One region of the Bacillus tequilensis genome, then DNA from elsewhere that is predicted to be linked to it. Evidence: predicted binding sites of a transcription regulator. Region 1 holds the regulator's gene; the other holds the start of a gene.

Region 1 (10,309 bases):
ATTCCACACTTTTGATGTAATAAACAGATCCTCTCTTGAGATGCCTGCTTCTTCAATGCCTTGCTGAAGCCCTTCTCCGACGCCAGCTTCATTTCCATAGATAGCGGCAGTATCGATACTGCGATATCCGTGAACAATTGCAGTTTTCACTGCGTTTACCAGTTCTGATCCTTCTTCCACCTGGAAGACGCCAAGGCCGAACCAAGGCATTTTTACTCCGTTATAAAGTGTTGATGTTGCTTGTAAATGTGTTGTCATGTTGATTTCCTCCTTTGAAATGATCAGGCTTCCTGCAGATCCCGTTTTTCCATCATGCGGCTCCAGCCTGTTAAGATAACTGCGCCGGCTACCATTAATCCGCCTATCCAAGCAGTGTGAATCAGCCCGATTGAATCGGTGATCACACCTCCAAGATATGAGCCAAGCGCAATCCCTGCATTAAAGGCAGCGATATTTATTGCGGATGCGACGTCAACTGCACTCGGGACAAAGCGCTCAGCCAGCATGACGACATACACTTGAAGGCCGGGCACATTCATAAAGGCCAGCAAGCCCATACAGAGAATGGTGATGAGTCCTGCTGTTTGATATGGAGCGGTAAATGTGAGTACAAACAGAACAATTGCCTGTATGATAAACATATAGAATAAAGCTGCAAGCTGATTTCGGTTTGACAGCTTTCCGCCAATCATATTGCCGATTGCGATAGCGATTCCGTATCCGAGCAGGATCACTGCTACAGTTCCGGATTTGAAACCTGTTACTTCCTGAAGCAGGGGAGACAGGTACGTGAATACAACGAATGTTCCTCCGTATCCAAGCGCTGTAATGACAAATAAAAGCAATAACCGGCCGTTTGTCACTAGCTTCAATTGATCCCGCATCGTTGTTTTCGTCCCTTTTCGTAATTTGGACGGGACAAGAATGCCATTTGTAATGAAAGCAATGACTCCGACTGCGACAATGACCATAAAGGCAAAACGCCAGCCGAATTGCTGGCCGATGAACGTGCCGAAAGGAACTCCAGTTACAGTTGCCACAGTGAGGCCCGTAAACATAATGGAAATCGCGCTGGCCCTTTTATCCTCAGGGACAATATCCGCTGCGATCGTCGAACCGATCGACATAAACACACCGTGTGAAAGAGCGGATATCACACGTGCTGCTAATAAAATCCCGATGCTTGAGGCGGTAGCGGCCATTGTATTCCCGGCAATAAAAATGAACATGATCCAAAGCAATAACGTCTTGCGTGACATGCTTGAGGTCAATGAAGTTAAGATAGGCGCTCCGACCGTAACGCCAAGCGCGTAAAGGGAAACGGTCAATCCCGCTGTTGTGACCGGAATATGCATGTCATCAGATATCAGCGGCAAAAGGCCAACGCTGATAAACTCTGTTGTCCCGATGGCAAATGCACTTACGGCCAAAGCCAGGAGAGCAGGAATGCTGCTTTTTTTATTGGCTGAAGTCATCATGGTCCTCCTTTTTGATGTGTTGTATGATTGAAATTCTGCCGAGTAAGCTATATAAATAAAGAGCAGATTCAAATCAGCCGGCAAATGTGATTATGAAAGATATCATCAAGAAAGAAAAGTACGTACTTTTAAGTGCTATAGTCACTTTTTAGTGCCTGTAAGGAGAATGAACTGTAATGGAGAAGAAAAAATATAACATTTCTGTTGAAGCGACTCTGGAAGTGATCGGCGGAAAATGGAAATGCGTCATTTTATGCCATCTGACGCACGGAAAAAAACGCACGAGTGAATTAAAACGCTTGATGCCCAACATTACGCAAAAAATGCTGACGCAGCAGCTTCGTGAGCTGGAAGCGGACGGTGTCATTAACCGGATCGTGTACAATCAAGTTCCTCCCAAAGTGGAATACGAGCTCAGCGAATACGGCCGCAGCTTAGAAGGGATTTTAGATATGCTGTGTGATTGGGGAGCGAATCATATTAACAGAGTGTACGGGGATACATTTTCTGTTCTTGAAGAAAGTGTGCTCAATGATAAGTTAAAACAGGAGTCATAAACATGGGGGCAGTCAGTGCGGAGCGCTGGCTGCTTTTTGGTTCTTACGCCTGATTTTGTGTGCTAGAAAACATATCATGCATCATAAATTAGCATTGTAATCGTTGTTTTTATCAATATGTACTGGCGAATTTGTTTTAATGTGTTATACTAATTTCAGATTACAACAAATTAGAATGACATAATTGATAAGGGGTGTCCAACATGAAGGTAAAAGTAGCGATAAACGGGTTTGGAAGAATCGGAAGAATGGTTTTTAGAAAAGCAATGTTAGACGAACAAATTCAAGTAGTGGCTATTAACGCCAGCTATTCCGCAGAAACGCTGGCTCATTTAATAAAGTATGACACAATTCACGGCAGGTACGACAAAGAGGTTGTGGCTGGTGAAGACAGCCTGATCGTGAACGGAAAGAAAGTGCTTTTATTAAACAGCCGTGATCCAAAACAGCTCCCATGGCGGGAATTTGATATTGACATTGTTGTTGAAGCAACAGGGAAATTTAATTCAAAAGATAAAGCGATGGGCCATATAGAAGCAGGTGCGAAAAAAGTCATTCTGACTGCCCCGGGGAAAAATGAAGACGTTACCATTGTGATGGGAGTAAACGAGGATCAATTCGACGCTGAACGCCATGCCATTATTTCAAATGCGTCGTGTACGACTAATTGCCTTGCGCCTGTTGTCAAAGTGCTGGATGAAGAATTTGGCATTGAGAGCGGGCTAATGACCACAGTCCATGCGTATACGAATGACCAGAAAAATATTGATAACCCTCACAAAGACTTGCGCCGGGCACGGGCATGCGGTGAATCGATTATTCCGACGACAACAGGAGCGGCAAAGGCGCTCTCGCTCGTGCTGCCGCATCTGAAAGGAAAGCTTCACGGCCTCGCCTTGCGTGTCCCTGTTCCGAACGTCTCATTGGTTGATCTCGTTGTCGATTTGAAGACAGATGTAACGGCTGAAGAAGTCAACGAGGCATTTAAACGGGCTGCCAAAACGTCGATGTACGGCATTCTTGATTATTCAGATGAGCCCCTCGTTTCAACTGACTACAATACGAACCCGCATTCAGCGGTCATTGACGGGCTTACGACAATGGTAATGGAAGACAAAAAAGTAAAGGTGCTCGCATGGTATGACAACGAATGGGGCTACTCGTGCAGAGTTGTTGATTTGATTCGCCATGTAGCGGCAAGAATGAAACATCCGTCTGCTGTATAAAATAAGGTCATGGACGCACTTTGAAGAAAAATCCCTTAACAGCCTATTTCTGAAAAAACGCACCTTGCAAATTAGACTTAAACACAGTATACTATTTTTCGTGAACTTCTTGCTTGAGACTGTTTCGGAATTACTTAAAGGGTTAGGACCTCTCCGGACTAACTTTCCCCCGTGGTAAATGGCCGACCCAGTTGTTGGAATTTCACTTTTTAATTCTTGTTAAGGGGGGTCCATGACTATGGAAACAATGGGGCGTCACGTTATCTCCGAGCTATGGGGATGCGATTTTGATAAGCTGAATGACATGGATTTTATTGAAAAAACGTTTGTAAATGCTGCTCTAAAATCAGGTGCTGAGGTGCGCGAGGTTGCATTTCACAAATTTGCACCGCAAGGCGTAAGCGGAGTTGTGATTATTTCTGAATCACACTTAACAATTCACAGTTTTCCTGAGCACGGATATGCGAGCATTGATGTTTATACTTGTGGAGACTTAGATCCTAATGTCGCTGCTGACTACATCGCAGAGGCATTACATGCTGATACAAGAGAAAACATTGAAATACCAAGAGGAATGGGGCCTGTGCAAATTAAACAGGCGCAAGCGAAAGTACTATAGTAAACACGAACACAAAGGGAGCTGAAGCTAGAAAGCCGTTATGCGCTTTTTAGCTTATGCTCCTTTTATTTTTATAAAGAAACAAGGGCGGCCAGCTTTTTCTTTTTTCATTTTTTTTGTAAAATAAGAAAGAGATTCTCATAAACCACCTGATGCTGTAACCACAGCCTTACACAACGGCTCTCCCGACAGATGGCTGTCACATTTATTTTGAAAAGGCGGAGGCTGCCGAACATACATTGCAGGGAACGAAATAGTTGGGAGCTGATTTTATTGAAATGTCCTTCATGCCAGCATAACGGAACGCGAGTCCTTGATTCACGGCCTGTGGATGACGGAAAATCGATTCGCCGAAGACGCGAGTGCGAATCCTGCCACTACCGGTTTACGACCTTTGAAAAAGTGGAGGAAACCCCGCTCATCGTCGTGAAAAAGGAAGGAGTACGTGAGGAATTCAGCAGAGAAAAAATGCTGCGCGGCCTCATAAAAGCATGCGAAAAAAGACCTGTTTCACTCAAAACGCTTGAAGACATGTGTTTTGATATTGAAAAAGAACTTCGCAATCAAGGCTGCTCCGAGGTAAAAAGCGAGCTCGTTGGAGAAATGGTCATGGACCGGCTGGCTAAGATTGATGAGGTCGCATATGTGCGGTTCGCGTCCGTCTATCGGCAGTTTAAAGATATAAACGTCTTTATCGACGAGTTAAAAGACTTAATAAAGAAAGAACGATAAAAGAGCTAAGAGGATTCTTCTAGCTCTTTTCTCATGTGCAAAATTGGCATTTGATAGATAGAAGAAACGGTGTAAAATGAAAGATAGAAACAAATTCGGAAGGTTTGAGAATGTATGGCTGACTATTGGAAAGATGTACTGCCTGTAGATCCGTATGTGGTCAAAAGCAGATCGATGCTGCAGGATATAGACAGACAAATTATCACACAACTGTATCAGCCCTTAATCGGCCCTGTTGCATTCTCTCTTTATATGACATTGTGGGGAGAGCTTGAACAAAACCGTCTGTGGGGCGGAGAGTCCACACATCGGCAGCTGATGGGGATGACACAGTCCAACTTAAAGACGATCCATCAGGAACAAGGAAAGCTCGAGGGCATCGGATTGCTGAAAGTATATATGAAAGAATCCGAGCGGCAGGAGCGCCTCTTTATATATGAACTCCTTCCGCCGCTCAGGCCAAATGAATTTTTTGAAGACGGAATGCTGAATGTTTTCCTGTACAATAGGGTTGGAAAAACAAAATATCAGCAATTAAAACAATTTTTCACGCACCCGGCCATTTCCGAAGATGCGAAGGACATTACGCGGCCGTTTAATCATGCGTTTGAATCGCTGCAGCCGAGTGAATGGAATCTCACATCTGATATGGCAGAAACGGTGAGGCTTGCGCAAGGCACAGAATACACTTCTGTCGGACAAGCTCCTTCTTACACCATAACGGAGGAAGTGTTTGATTTTGATTTGTTTTTAGCGGGACTTTCTGAGACGATGATTCCGAGAAAAGCGATGACCCAGCAGGTGCGCGACACGATCAAAAAGCTTTCTTATTTGTATGGAATAGACCCCTTGCAGATGCAAAGTGTCGTGATGAGCGCAATTGATGAGCGTGACGTCATTACGACGGAGGCTTTAAGAAAAGCGGCAAGCGACTGGTACCAAATCGAACGAAACGGACAGCTGCCTGACTTAGTGGAAAAAACACAGCCGGTGCACCTGCGTGAAGGCGAAAAACCGGCGGAAGAGGATTCTCTGGACGGAAAGCTGATCGCATTGCTGGAGGCGATTTCTCCGAAGAAGCTTTTGCAGGACATTGCCGACGGAACAGAGCCATCAAAAGCTGATTTGAAAATCATAGAAGAAATTATGTTTGAACAGAAGCTCGAGCCAGGCGTGACAAATGTGTTAATTTATTACGTCATGCTGAAAACCGACATGAAGCTGTCGAAAAACTATATCCAAAAAATTGCCTCACATTGGGCGCGCAAAAAGGTAAAAACGGTCAGAGAAGCGATGAAGCTCGCGATAGAAGAAAACCGCCAATACCTTGAATGGGCGGAAGGAAAAGCAAATCAGCCTTCGAAACGAAATCAAAAAGTGATTCGGGAAGAAAAGCTTCCTGACTGGATGAAAGAAAAGGAGAAAGCGTCCGATTCAGAATCCGGACAGCAGAAGCTGCAGCCGCAGGATTTGGAAGAACAGAAGAAAAAGATGATGGAAGAGATGCAAAAACTGAAAAAATACTCTGCCTATTAAAGACAGAGATGCGGGGTGAAGGAATAAATGGAACCAATCGGCCGTTCCCTGCAGGGCGTAACTGGCAGACCGGATTTCCAAAAACGTCTTGAACAAATGAAAGAAAAAGTCATGAACGATCAAGATGTTCAGGTGTTTTTGAAGGAAAACGAAGAAATCATTGACCAAAAAATGATCGAAAAGAGCTTAAATAAGCTTTATGAATATATCGGGCAAAGCAAGAATTGCTCCTATTGTTCGGAAGATGAAAATTGCAACAATCTGCTCGAGGGCTATCATCCTAAGCTTGTTGTCAATGGCCGCGCTATTGATATTGAGTATTTTGAATGTCCGGTCAAACGGAAGCTCGACCAGCAGAAAAAGCAAAAATCTCTTATGAAAAGCATGTATATCCAAAAGGACCTTCTCGGAGCGACATTTCAGCAGGTTGATATCAGTGACCCGAGCAGGCTCGCGATGTTCCAGCATGTTACAGATTTTCTGAAAAGCTATAATGAGACGGGAAAAGGGAAAGGTCTTTATTTATACGGGAAGTTCGGGGTAGGAAAAACGTTTATGCTCGCTGCGATTGCCAATGAGCTGGCGGAAAAAGAGTATTCCTCCATGATCGTCTATGTGCCCGAATTTGTGAGAGAGCTTAAGAACTCCCTGCAAGACCATTCATTGGAAGAGAAGCTCAATATGGTCAAAACAACACCTGTATTGATGCTTGATGACATCGGAGCGGAATCAATGACGAGCTGGGTAAGGGATGAAGTCATCGGGACGGTGCTTCAGCACAGAATGTCCCAGCAGCTGCCGACGTTCTTTTCTTCTAATTTCTCACCTGACGAGCTGAAGCATCATTTTACGTATTCGCAAAGGGGAGAAAAGGAAGAAGTAAAAGCGGCAAGATTAATGGAGCGGATATTATATTTGGCTGCTCCGATCCGCCTTGACGGAGAAAACCGCCGCCATTCGTAATCGCTGCGGTTCAAAGGGGAAGGAACTGAGGGTATGAAACGAAAAACCGCTCTTAAATGGCTGGCAGTGCTGGCCGTTGCAGGTTTACTCTTTTGGGGGAATAAAAGGTATTTGAATGTATCGCCGAAAGAGGTCAGGGTGTGGGTCTTGTCATTTGGGGTCTTTGCACCGCTGATATTTATCGGGATATCCATTGTCAGGCCTCTTGTGTTATTTCCGGTGTCTGTTATTTCTATAGCGGGCGGACTTGCGTTTGGCCCGCTTTTCGGCACACTTTACACGTTATTCGGTTCGATGTGCGCTTCTGCTGTATCATTTTTTGCGGCAGGTTTGTTTGCGGCGAAAAAGAACGGCCATTATGAAAAGCTGGAAGCCATTCAGAAGCAGATGGAGGATAACGGATTTTTTTATATCTTTCTTTTAAGAATCCTGCCGATCAATTTTGATTTCGTCAGCTATGCGGCAGGCCTTTCCAATGTCAAAGCGCTGCCGTATTTTGCGGCGACGGCAGCGGGAATCATCCCTGGAACCATTGCGCTTAATGTTCTGGGTGCGAGCTTTTTGGCTGGCAATCTGCCCGCTTTCTTTTTGGTCCTCGCTTTGTATATCGTGTTTATCTCGCTGCCGATTATCTTCAGAAAGAGAATGCGAAACTTGTTCCAGGAATCAAATTAGATTTGCCAATGACCTTTACGTCTATTTTAAAAACATCCCCCATATACTTGTAACAGATGCCGTAAGGGGGGACAAACATGCTTGAAATAATCTTTGAAGACGACCATGATGCAACCGCTTTTTTACATCTGATTCAGCATTCGGACGATCGGGACAATATCATTGTCTGTGAAGGCATACGAAAAATCGGGATTAAAAAAGCGAAGCCGGCTCTCTCTATTCAGCGTTTTATGGAGCCGATTCTGGTCAAATTTTTTTTAGAATGCAAAGAAGACGAGTATATGCTGTCGTTGATTGAGAGAACATACTGCTTTACCGATCATGATGAACAGCAGCAAATCCTTCAGCTCGCACATAGTATTATTGAAGGAGAAGCGGAAGATCTTCCGTTTGAGCCGCTGAAGCTTTCACGGAAACAATCTATTTTGGATGAACTCAAAACGATCTGTTTAGAGGAAGGGGTTTTTTCCATTCGCTCCTTTCAGACCTTCCGGCTTGGACAATACTACAAGCAGCTGAGAGACATTACGGAAGCGGCGGTAGATGAATATAAGATGGAACAGGAATATCAAAACTTTATCCAAACGCTCAGAGACTATGTAACAGCCAAACAGCCGCGAATCAAAAAGGTTCATATTGTCCATGATGGTTCATTTACGTTATGGGAGCTGCGCTATGTGCCGGAACGGGAAAAGATGAAATACATAGACAGGCGGTTTCTCCGGGATCATCCTATGTACATTGATTCTCATTTGCTGGCGCCGCTCATTTCCATCGCGCCTGATCAAGTGGTGCTTTATACCGACCAGCCGGAGCATATGATGGCAAGAACCATTCAAAACGTATTTCAAGAGCGAATGGAACTGCTTCCGCTGCACGCTTTTTCAGACGCGGAAATACAGGTAAAGCACTCGGAAGGATAAAGGCCGGCAGCCTCCATATGTAAGGCTGTCGGTTTGAAAAAAGGAAATGCGAGCGTGTTGATTTTTTAGATTGAACAATTTATAATACATAGGAGATTAAGAAAGACACACGTATTGATAAGGACACGAAGGAATGATACCGGCTCAAAGAGAGGGAAGCCACGGCTGCAAGCTTCCTAGCTAAGGACCATTCGCTTTACCGCCTTTGAACTTCAGCTGTGAACCCCTTTGATAAGGAGCAGTAATGGCTGACGGGAACTCCCGTTACAGAGCTTAGAGCCGCAGATGCCGGAGTATTGGCTTTGCGGAAAAAAGGGTGGAACCACGATTCCGTTTATTCAACCTCGTCCCTTTCATAGGGGGCGGGGTTTTTATATGTGAAAAAAGGAGTGACATAGATGTCAGATATGGTGAAAATCACATTCCCTGATGGAGCAGTCAAGGAGTTTGCGAAAGGAACAACAACAGAAGATATCGCGGCATCCATCAGTCCGGGATTAAAGAAGAAATCATTAGCCGGAAAACTGAACGGAAAAGAAATCGATCTGAAAACGCCGATCAATGAAGACGGTACAGTGGAAATCATTACAGAAGGCTCCGAAGAAGGTCTTCAGATTATGCGCCACAGTACGGCTCACTTGCTGGCTCAAGCGATTAAACGCATCTACAAAGATGTCAAATTCGGTGTCGGTCCGGTCATCGAAAACGGTTTTTACTACGATGTAGAAATGGAAGAAGCGATTACGCCTGAGGATCTGCCGAAGATCGAGAAAGAAATGAAAAAAATCGTCAATGCGAACCTTCCGATCGTCCGGAAAGAAGTCAGCCGTGAAGAAGCGAAAGCCCGTTTTGCCGAAATCGGCGACGACTTGAAGCTGGAGCTATTGGATGCGATACCTGAAGGAGAAACCGTTTCGATTTATGAGCAAGGCGAATTCTTTGACCTGTGCCGCGGTGTGCATGTTCCTTCAACAGGAAAAATCAAAGAGTTTAAGCTGTTAAGCCTTGCAGGTGCATACTGGCGCGGTGACAGCAAAAACCAAATGCTTCAGCGCGTATACGGCACAGCTTTCTTCAAAAAAGCTGATCTTGAAGAGCATCTGCGCATGCTTGAAGAAGCGAAAGAGCGTGACCATAGAAAGCTCGGTAAAGAATTAAAGCTGTTTGCGAATTCTCAAAAAGTCGGACAAGGCCTGCCGCTTTGGCTGCCAAAAGGCGCGACAATTCGCCGTGTCATCGAGCGCTACATTGTCGATAAAGAAATCAGCCTCGGCTATGAGCACGTGTATACACCAGTGCTTGGCAGCAAAGAGCTGTATGAAACATCTGGACACTGGGAGCATTATCAAGAAGGCATGTTCCCTCCGATGGAAATGGACAATGAAACACTTGTTTTGCGTCCGATGAACTGCCCGCACCATATGATGATTTACAAACAAGACATTCACAGCTACCGCGAGCTTCCAATCCGTATTGCGGAGCTGGGAACGATGCACCGCTATGAAATGTCAGGTGCGCTGTCAGGCCTGCAGCGCGTGCGCGGCATGACCTTAAACGATGCGCACATCTTTGTGCGTCCGGATCAAATTAAGGATGAGTT
Region 2 (10,309 bases), 1.1 Mb from region 1:
GCGAATGCTGACTCACATGCAAGCAGTGCCGAAGCTAAAGGCTTTGACACGATTGTTGTTTTAAAGGACGGGTTATACAAAGTGCAGATTGGCGCTTTTTCATCCAAAGACAATGCAGACGCACTTGCTGCCAAAGCAAAAAATGCCGGCTTTGATGCTATTGTCATTCCAGAACCATAATCTAGACGCGGACGAGCATCTCAAAAAAACCCGGCTTCTCTTGATGAGAAGCCGGGTTTTTTATTCAAGAATATCAACAACAAATTGTGACCATGTTTCCAGACGGTTATAGATATCGTCCTGTTTCAATTCAGAAATTTTCATCCATTTTCCTGCAATTTGTTCTTTCTCCTTCACTTCCACCTGTGAACCTGGCTTTAACTGAAGCGCAGAAAGAATTCCGATATGCACTTTGCCGACACTGTTTTCATCATCATTAATGAGTCCCAATGTGACAATCGCCTGTTTATCCTCTTCCTTTATTTGCAGTTCCTCGTCAAGCTCCCTGTCTGTGTTCAGCTTTAAAACTTCAGCAAATGAAGCCGCCCCGTCAATGGCGTTCATATGGCCTCCAAAACCGAGAGAAAGCTTATTGTGCAGACGCGATTCTCCGCCGCCAGCCAGCCGTTCGTAAAGAAAGACTTCCTCTTCACGCTTAATGACGACATAAGGAATCGGCTGCTTGAAATGCGGATCTTCTTCTGCGTCTCCCCTTCTCATTTCACGATAGCCTGCCTCGATCTGAGCCATGATTTCTGCTACTCTGCTATCTTCACTGTATACGCCCTGGAAGGTTAAGCTTTCTTTTTTAAACACTTCATCACGCGGGGTGACCAAGATCATTTCGTCCATTTTTCCCATGGTTACTGCGTCCTCCTCATTTGAACCTTCAAGCCGAAAAGAGCAGATATTATATCTGCTCTTTTTCGTCTCCAAAATAAAAGTCGTCGTCTTTAAGCGGCTCAACTGTCGCTTTTTTATAGCCGTTCCCCTTCATAGAGAAGAAGTCATGTGATTTTGTTTTCGTATTTAATCCGTTTAAAACGATCGGATTAATGTCTTCCTCTTCGAAATATGGATCAAATCCAAGGTTCATCAGCGCTTTATTTGCATTATAGCGGATAAATTTCTTTACATCGTGTGAGAGCCCGACTTGGTCGTATAAGTCCTCTGTATACTCAAGCTCATTTTCGTATAACTCATTCAGAAGATCGATCGCAAATTCGCGAAGCTCTGCTTTTTTCTCTTCTGTCTGCTTATTATAGATTTCCTGAGCAAGGAGGCCCACGTAGACGCCGTGGATCGCTTCATCACGAAGGATCAGGTTAATGATTTCACCGCTTTGCATCAGTTTTCCTTGTCCGTAGAAATATAACGGATAATAGAAGCCGCTGTAGAACAGGAAGCTTTCCAGATAGACGGAAGCAACCATCGCCTTGAACAGTGAAATCTCGTCATCTTTTTGAATGGCTTTGTAAAGCCCGACGATGATTTGCGCTTTTTTCTGCAAATATTTATTTTGTTTCACCCATTCGAAGACCTCGTTAATCGTTTCGGTCGGTGCCAGAGTCATGAAAATATTAGAGTATGACTTCGCATGGACAGCGTTCTCCATCATCGCCATAAAGTTCAGCACCGCTTTTCGCTGGTGGCCGTCTACATGTTCAGCCACGATCGGCATGCCCGTATTCCCCTGCTCTGTATCGAGAAGTGTAAGACCGGCAAGTACCTTCATATAAGTGTCCTGCTCATTTTTCCCGAGATACTTCCATGTGAGGAGATCGCCGTTTAAAGCAATCTCTTCCGGAAGCCAGAACTGTTTCACGTTTTGGTTATAGAACATTTGGGTAAAATCATCTTCATGCTTTGACCAGTTTGCTGCGTCATAAATTTTTGTCACTATAAACTCTCCTTTAATCAAACAACACAAGAAAGGCAGCTGTCTTGCCCAGTATCTTTCGTTCTTGCATAGTAAATGGTTTTAATTCCTCTGTGATGCGCATACAGATCGATTCGGTTTAAATCACGAGTCGTCATTGTGTCTTTTAAGAACAATGTGAAGCTGATTCCTTGATCAATGTGCTGCTGGATAGTCGCGATCATATCTACAACCTTGAACATGTCCATGTCGTAGGCTTCTTTATAGAAGAACCAGTTATTCGATGCAAGCCCAGGCATTGGGTAGTACGTTTTTGAGTTGCCATATGTTCTTTCTTCAATCCGTTCCATAATCGGCATAACAGACGCCGTGCTTGATTGAACGTATGAGATAGAGCCTGTCGGCGCAATGCATAATCTATAGCTGTGATACATGCCATGTTCAGCGACAAAGGCTTTTAGCTTTTCCCAGTCCTCTTTCGTCGGGATATGCATGCCTTCGAACAGGCTGGCGATTTTTTCGTATTTGGGCGAGAAATCAGTTGAAACGTACTTGTCGAAGTATTCACCTGTCGCATAGGTTGATCCTTCGTATTGATCAAACGTTTCACCCTTCTCTTTTGCGATTTCCGCAGAACGCTGGATGGAGTAGAAATTCACCATCATAAAGAACGTGTTTGCAAAGTCACGCGCTTCCGGACTTTCATACGCAATGCCGTTTTGCGCAAGATAGCCGTGAAGATTCATAGCGCCGAGACCGATTGATTTCATCGCTTTGTTTGCCCGTCTTACAGCAGGCGCATTGCGGATATCAGTCGTTTCAGACACGTGTGTTAAAGAGTCTGTCGCAAGCTTAACTGTCTTTTCAATTGATTTGTGCTCCATAACGTTGAGAATGTTAAGCGAACCTAGGTTGCAGGAAATATCCAAACCGATTTCATCTTCTTCATCGTAGTCTGTGTATGAAGAAACCTGAGATGCCTGCAGCACTTCAGAGCAAAGGTTAGAAAATTTCACCTTGGAAATATGGTTATTCGCATGCACTTTATTCACGTTATCTTGGAACATGATGTACGGATAGCCTGATTCAGAACGAAGCATCGCCAGTTTTTCAAGCAGTTTCCGCGGGTTGATTTTTTCCTTTTTCACCCGAGGATTGTCGACAAATTTGTCATACATTTCGTTCATGTCCATCTCATCCATGTGCTGGCCGTACTCTTTATAAATCGTGTGGGGATAAAATACGTACGCCGCTTTGTCCTCACGCGCAAGCTCAACGAACTTGTCCGGAATGACAACACCGATCGAAAGCGTTTTGACACGCACATCTTCATCAGCAGAAATCTTTTTCGTATCAAGAAAATCATTGATATCGCGATGGAAAATGTTTAAGTACGCCGCGCCGGATCCCTGTCTTTGCCCCATTTGGTCAGCATAACGGAATGCGTTATCAAGAAGCTTCATGACGCCTACAACGCCTTTTGTGGCATTTTCAACATCTTTAATGGCTTCACCTTTCGCACGAAGCTTGGACAGGTTAAGAGAAACCCCGCCGCCCAGCTTAGAAAGCTGCATGGAGATATCGATCGCTCTTGAGATGTCGTTTAAAGAATCATTTACTTCGAGCAAGAAGCAGCTCACAAGTTCACCGCGGCGTTTTCTGCCGGCATTCAAAAATGTCGGTGTACTCGGCTGATATTCCTGATTGATCATCAAGTCCACATATTCTTTTGCTTTCTCCGTGTCCCCGTTTGCAAAGAACAGCGCAACAATGGAGATCCGGTCCTCATATCGCTCAAGGATTTTTTTCTTGTCATTCGTTTTCAAAGCATAGTCATTATAAAATTTAAACGCACTCATGAAGGAAGGAAAACGAAACTTCTTAGCGTAAGCTGTCTTAAACACTTCTTTAATGTCTTCAAAAGAATAAAGGCTTAAGAATTCCTCTTCGTAGTATTGGTTTTTAATCAAATAATCCAGCTTCTCTTTTAAATCGTGAAAGAAAACTGTATTTTGATTAATATAATCTACAAAATAGCTATGTACAGCCTCTTTATCTTTATCAAACTGGAATTTTCCATCTTTTTGGATCATGATTTCGTTATTTAACTGGATCCATTTTGGCACTTGATTTTGTGACAACTCTTTCTACCTCCTGAGTAAACAATTCAACGTCTTTAGATGTGCCGCTGAGTTCAAATTTGTGCAAGATCGGCACCTGATATTGTCTTGAAATGGTATCGGCGCTTTTTGCATAGTAATCGCCCCACACTTTATTGCCGCTCGCGGCGACTCCTAATAAGAGATGGGCGTATTTTTCGAGAAATGATTGTGTTGATGCCGGTACCTGGCCGAAGTTTGTCGTGTAGGTGACCAAAACAAACGGGGTGTCCAGATGGTCAATCTCGTCCACCTTGCGTATCTGCTGAAAGCCTATTTTATTCACAAACCGCTGAACATTCCCTGTTTTCGAATCAAATATGATTTGTACCACGTTTTATCACGACCTATCAGAAAATATGAATCTCTCATTACTAACACTATATATAGTATACTAACCTCTAGAAAAAACACAATATATAGATTTGTTTTTATGAAAAATTCATATTTTGATCAAATTAGGCAAATGGGCAGCCTTATAAGGGCCCAAAAAAGAGAGCAGAACGAGAATCATCTCTCGTCCTACTCGGGGTATCGTGTTTAAGCCGATGTTTATCATAACATGAAAAAAAACTGCTTAGTAGTCTAGATTTTTTTTTCTTAAGCGATCACAGCAAGTTTCGCTCTCTACTGTCTCTTCTATTTCAACGTCCGCACCGATCTCTTCTAAAACCGCCTTCAAGGCGCTGATAATTGACGCTTCTCTGATTAATTCTTTTCCGTTCACAATGATGCTTGTTCCATATTCATAGCAAGAATCATCTTCGCAAATTTCTTCCCAATGATTCACGATCACTTTATGCTTCATTTTTTCACCCTCTGTTTGATCTGTGTCTGTAATTAGTTTAGCGGGTAGCAGCCGCTTTGTAAATTCGGATGCTTGTGAATTTTATTCAAGCTCATCATCCAAGTATTCTTTCTTCAGCTTTACCTCATTGCGGGACTCATTATACTCATAAATTTTGATATAGCCGTCCTCCATAACGCCAAAATGATTGTGTTCAAGCGGGAACGAGGTAGGCTGAGGTGTTTCATCGCCAGAATAGCCGCTGTCCGTTTCAATGACGGTATCATGGTTCCCGCATGCCCCAAACAGCAAAAATACGGCTATCCACACAAGCGCAATTCTGATTCGTCTCAGTTCTGCTTCACTGTCAAACAAGATACGTCACTCCCAGATTCAGATTTTTACATGATATTCGATTTAGCCCTACATATGTCGATCTCATAAAAAAAGACCGTGCCTCAGCATGGTCAGCTTACAGAAAAACATTTTAAAAATGGCTGCCGAGATTCCCCGACAGCCTCCCCATGCCTTGACATGGCTTTTTTGATCTATTCGAGTTCAAGCTGAACGTTTTTTTGCGGCGCAAACGTTGAGATCGCATGTTTATAAATAAGCTGCTGCTTACCTTCAGATTCCAGCAATACGGTAAAGTTATCAAAGCCTTTCACTTGGCCCCGTAGCTGAAAGCCATTCAGCAAAAAAACAGTGACATACGTATTTTCTTTCCGGATTTGATTCAAAAACTGATCCTGAATATTAATCGGTTTCATGTTTCGTCCTCCTTGATTCTCTATATCATACAGTTTCGATTAAAGTTCGAGTTTTCCTGCTATATGTGTGAAAATTTCCTTTTTTTTCAGCTCCATATCAACGGGCGGTGTCATATCGAACCATGTGACCTGCATCTTGTTGCGAAACCACGTCAGCTGGCGTTTCGCATAACGCCTTGAATTCTGCTTCAGCTGATCGACGGCATCAGAAAGTGTCACAAAACCGTCAAAATATGCATACAGCTCTTTATAGCCTATCGCTTGTATCGATTGACAGTCTCTTATGTTCCTGTCATAAAGGTGTTTCACTTCAGGAAGAAGGCCAGCCTCCATCATCATATCAACACGCTGATTAATTCTTGCATAAAGCGTATCTCTATCCATTGTCAGCCCGATTAACACTGCATTGTAGAGGAGTTCTCGTTTTTGCTCCTTCAAATGCTGGGACATCGTTTTTCCAGACGTATGTAAAATTTCCAACGCGCGAATGACTCTTCTTGTATTATTCGGATGTATCGCCGCAGCTGCCTCGGGATCTGCCTCAGCAAGTTTGGCATGCAGAAAGTCAGCGCCTTCCCGCTCCGCAGCCGTTTGCATGCGCTGTCGAAATGCAGGATCGTTCGCCTCTTCCGTGAATGTATAATCGTAAAGCACAGATTGTATATAGAGACCTGTACCGCCGACAATCATCGGAAGCTTTCCTCTTTTTGCGATCTCGCTGATTTTTTTTCTGACTAAGCTTTGATAATCGGCGGTAGAAAAGGAATCCTGAGGGTCTAAAATGTCAATCAGATGATGGGGAACTCCCTCCATCTCCCGTTCGGTGATTTTAGCTGTTCCAATATCCATCCCTTTATAGACCTGCATTGAATCTCCGCTGATAATTTCCGCGTTTAAAGATTTGGCCAGCTGAATACTTAAATTGGTTTTCCCCACTGCCGTCGGTCCGACTAAAATGACAACGGGCTGCTTCGTATTATTCAATATGTATCACTCTCTTTTATAAATCTCCCCCCATTATAGCATTCATCCTATACAACCACCTATCCATTTTGCCCTTTTTTTGCCCCTGTAAACACAAGCTACCAGCCGAACGGCTCATTGCCGACAATTTCCCTCGTCTTTCCTTTCAGAGCATGACGGTGCGTTTTTCTCTCTCCATCTCCGTGATGATACACAACGCCTCCGTATTGGATCTCAATCGGCTCGTTATAGGCCAAATACGTTGTCTCCTCGATTTCATGATAATGTGTGCCGTCTGCTAAAGGAATCGCTGGCCCTGAGACTCCGTAATACCGATGAAAATGGCCGTTTTCAAAAGACGTAATCCCTGAAAAGTAATGTGTATGCTGATCGGTATTCGATCCGTTTGCCGGCTGGGTAAATCCCTCAATGAGGTGGTAATGTCCCTGTTCTCTCATCGTTTTGACATGGTAAGCATGTACGTGAGGCGGTGCTTTTGACCAATCAGACTGATACAGGCCCAATATGTTCACATCCTTTCTTTTTCCTCGATTCGCCCAATCAAATCCCGATAGGCTGAATACACTGCATCATCTACACTTTATTACAGGAGGAAAGAAAACATGAACGAGTTTGAGAATTTCAGTGCTGAAGATACAAGAATATTTGGAAGACCTGGATTCGGCTTTGGATTTGGAAGACCTGGATTTGGTTTCGGCCGGCCATTCGGATTTGGAAGACCTGGATTCGGCTTTGGGTTTGGAAGACCATTTGGATTTGGTTTCGGCCGGCCATTCGGATTTTTTGGAGGACCCTTTATCGGCGGCCTTGCAGGCGGGCTTGTAGGAAGCGCTTTGTTTAATCCTTATTTGTATGGCGGATACCCCTATTATCCGTATGCCCCGTATCCTTATTACTATTAAGCGCAAAAGACCTCTTACAAAGGGGTCTTTTTTAAGTATTGAAAATGAATCTCTTGACTCATACATAGGCATACACTAATATTTTTCTAGCTGAAGGTCTTTTCTCATCTAAAAATACAGCAGAAGTGAGGAGAATTTGCGATGTTGATAGGTTACATATTCCTCACGATTGCCATATGCTCGGAATCGATAGGGGCGGCCATGCTGAAAGTATCTGACGGCTTCAAAAAGTGGAAGCCCAGCGCTTTGGTCGTGATTGGCTATTCCCTCGCCTTTTATATGCTGTCGCTGACCTTAAACCATATCCCCCTCAGCCTCGCCTATGCGACATGGAGTGGCGCGGGCACGGTGCTGACGGCAGTGATCGGAGTGAAATGGTTCAAGGAAGAGCTGAATGTCAAAGGGCTTTTCGGGATTCTTTTATTACTATCAGGGGTCGTGTTACTTAACTGGCAGTAAAGGAGTGATAAGGATGAAAGGATTGCTTTATCTGGCTCTTGCCATTGTATCTGAGGTTTTCGGAAGCACAATGCTGAAGCTTTCAGAAGGGTTTACACAAGGCTTGCCCATTGTAGGAGTCATTGCCGGATTTCTTTCGGCTTTTACCTTTCTAAGCTTTTCTTTAAAAACAATCGACTTATCAAGCGCGTATGCGACATGGTCGGGTGTTGGAACGGCGCTTACAGCCATAGTCGGTTTTTTGCTTTTTGGCGAAACCATCAGTTTAAAGGGAGTGTTCGGGCTCACGCTTGTCATTGCAGGCGTGATCGTGTTAAATCAGTCGAAAGCTCCTGCTAAAGATAAAAAACAGACGGCCTGTGAGTGACCGTCTGTTTTTTATTCACCAGCCCGTTTTACAGCGGCTTCAAGCTGCATCTCGACATTTCCTTGAATGGCGCGGGAAATCATGCATGACGACTCCGCCTTTTCACAAAGCTTGTGCGCCAATGCGACGTCTTCTTGTGAAGCGCCATGTTTGAGCACGACAGACGGACGGTGAATGATCTTTTTGTATGTAAAGACTCCTTTTGTGACATCGACAATGCCTTCTGACTCTATCTGCAAATCTTCTTTTACCAGTCCGCTTCTTTCCATCATCGCAGCAAGTGTAATAATGTAACAGGTCGCTGCCGCCCCGAGAAGCATTTCATCCGGGTTGGTCCCTTCTCCCGGGCCATCCATTTCTTTCGGAATGGAGATCGTTGTGATTAAGTTCCCGCTTTCGATCGTACCGACGTCATTCCGGTTACCCGGCCAGTTGGCTTTTAAATAAAAATGATGATCTGCCATCGTTGTTTTGCCTCCTTTTATGATCCTTTTTCAGTCTACTAACCTTCTCTTATTTTGTCTTCTGATCTGCTTGTTACGAATACTCATTTTCAAGGACACTTTTGATTGCACGGACATAGGCATAAAATTCATTATTCTTTGTGTATTTCCTATTTTTATAATAAAAATCATCGAAAAATGCTTCTCTCTGCTCTCGGCTGATTTCAAGCTGGATACTCAGTCCCGTTTCCCCTTGGTTATTAATGTTTTCGGCATTCAAACCAGCAAGACCGCTTCCGGTCGACGCTAACTCAGCGGAAAATCCACTTCTTTTAAGAGCTCGTACGATCATTTTTGCTCGCTTTCGGTCGGTGCCTCCAACAAGTGTATTCTTGTTCTCCCCTTTATATCCATGAAAAGCGACAACATATTGATGCTCCTTGATTTTCTTTTCAGCCAATGGCTCATCAAAGTTGGTGCTCGTAATGTGCAGGGTTTGGTTATCCTGTGACTTGAAACCTTCAAACAGGTATGTAGAGTATTCATTATTAAAATACCGCACAAGTTCGCTTACTCCGCCTTCAATTCTTCCGCCATGCGGAGACATAATTAAGACTTTGCTTCCTTTTTTCTCATTATATGAAATATCATAATCAGCTGGGCTCTCATTCTCTGCCAAACTGCTGAAATTAGGATATGTATCTGGCTGATTAGATGGTTCAGGTTCTAATGAGTAATGAACATATTTTAGAAATAGGACAATTGTTAAGACAAATATGACATTTAGTAAAAATCTTCTCATGTTTAACTCCTTTCATAAGAGTAGCACGGTTCATTATATGAAGTTTAGTCAATAGGTTTTATCTTACCATTGTATACACTATATCATCAGTGAAAAAGTTCCCGGTTTCAAAAAATCAATTGATTGTCACGGTTCATAGCGGTCCATTTCAAATAGGAGTGAAAAAAGATTGAGAGGAAAGAGGAAAAGGTAGTAATAACCTCACTTGGAAATTACATGTAAATAGGTTTAAGGAAGGTTTTCCCATTCATCAGGCTATCCGATATGCTAAGACGGAAAGCCCTTTTATCGGTCTGCAAGATAGGTTTTGCTTATTTGTTCTCACAAAGTCGCAGGAGAGTATAGAGTCTAACAAAAAACGTTCTAATCTGTTGTTTCGACAAACAAAAAGCTTTGTTTTGCGTTTTGCTTTTCTGTCTTACAATCATCATTCTTTTACAAATTGTGCCGTCTTTCTTCATATATATAATGCAGATTGGCATTTAGATTTCCAAAGACCGCTGCAAGAAAGTCATACAGCTGCTCTCTTCGAACAAAAGTTTTCTTTCGATGCCCCAAATTCTTGCCACAACCCCCTGAACCCTTTTTTATCTGATTCGAAAGATTCATAAAAACCAACTCTTGTCCGTCTCTTATAAAGGACAAACAAACTTACCAAACCTTTCATCTGTTCATAGAGTATACAGAGAACCTTATAATAGGAGGAAAATGCATGTTTGGGTACTCTATGGTACAAATGGTAAGAGCAAATGCTCAT

The links. The regulator NrdR, encoded in region 1, represses ribonucleotide reductase genes. The targets are predictions, from matches to a motif close to AACACNATATATNGTGTT.
Region 2: nrdI (class Ib ribonucleoside-diphosphate reductase assembly flavoprotein NrdI) is a predicted target of NrdR. The motif match lies at 4,415-4,432, and genes of this name have one in related genera.

What each region holds. Positions count from the first base shown of each region.
Region 1 covers NZ_CP048852.1:2,777,160-2,787,468, reverse strand. The annotation lists gene G4P54_RS14845 (aldo/keto reductase) at 1-258, opposite strand, end outside; gene G4P54_RS14840 (MFS transporter) at 282-1,475, opposite strand; gene G4P54_RS14835 (winged helix-turn-helix transcriptional regulator) at 1,655-2,035, shown strand; gene G4P54_RS14830 (glyceraldehyde-3-phosphate dehydrogenase) at 2,239-3,261, shown strand; gene speD (adenosylmethionine decarboxylase) at 3,500-3,880, shown strand; gene nrdR (transcriptional regulator NrdR) at 4,154-4,612, shown strand; gene dnaB (replicative helicase loading/DNA remodeling protein DnaB) at 4,727-6,148, shown strand; gene dnaI (primosomal protein DnaI) at 6,176-7,111, shown strand; gene G4P54_RS14805 (TVP38/TMEM64 family protein) at 7,145-7,786, shown strand; gene ytxC (putative sporulation protein YtxC) at 7,864-8,709, shown strand; gene thrS (threonine--tRNA ligase) at 9,108-10,309, shown strand, end outside.
Region 2 covers NZ_CP048852.1:1,696,376-1,706,684, reverse strand. The annotation lists gene G4P54_RS09025 (N-acetylmuramoyl-L-alanine amidase) at 1-180, shown strand, start outside; gene G4P54_RS09020 (hypothetical protein) at 241-861, opposite strand; gene nrdF (class 1b ribonucleoside-diphosphate reductase subunit beta) at 911-1,900, opposite strand; gene nrdE (class 1b ribonucleoside-diphosphate reductase subunit alpha) at 1,918-4,020, opposite strand; gene nrdI (class Ib ribonucleoside-diphosphate reductase assembly flavoprotein NrdI) at 3,980-4,372, opposite strand; gene G4P54_RS09000 (hypothetical protein) at 4,616-4,846, opposite strand; gene G4P54_RS08995 (YmzC family protein) at 4,928-5,200, opposite strand; gene hfq (RNA chaperone Hfq) at 5,374-5,595, opposite strand; gene miaA (tRNA (adenosine(37)-N6)-dimethylallyltransferase MiaA) at 5,635-6,579, opposite strand; gene G4P54_RS08980 (YmaF family protein) at 6,678-7,091, opposite strand; gene G4P54_RS08975 (inner spore coat protein YmaG) at 7,182-7,481, shown strand; gene ebrA (multidrug efflux SMR transporter subunit EbrA) at 7,623-7,940, shown strand; gene ebrB (multidrug efflux SMR transporter subunit EbrB) at 7,954-8,307, shown strand; gene G4P54_RS08960 (OsmC family protein) at 8,319-8,771, opposite strand; gene G4P54_RS08955 (poly-gamma-glutamate hydrolase family protein) at 8,845-9,552, opposite strand; partial or broken gene G4P54_RS21250 (hypothetical protein) at 9,803-10,034, opposite strand; gene aprX (serine protease AprX) at 10,265-10,309, shown strand, end outside.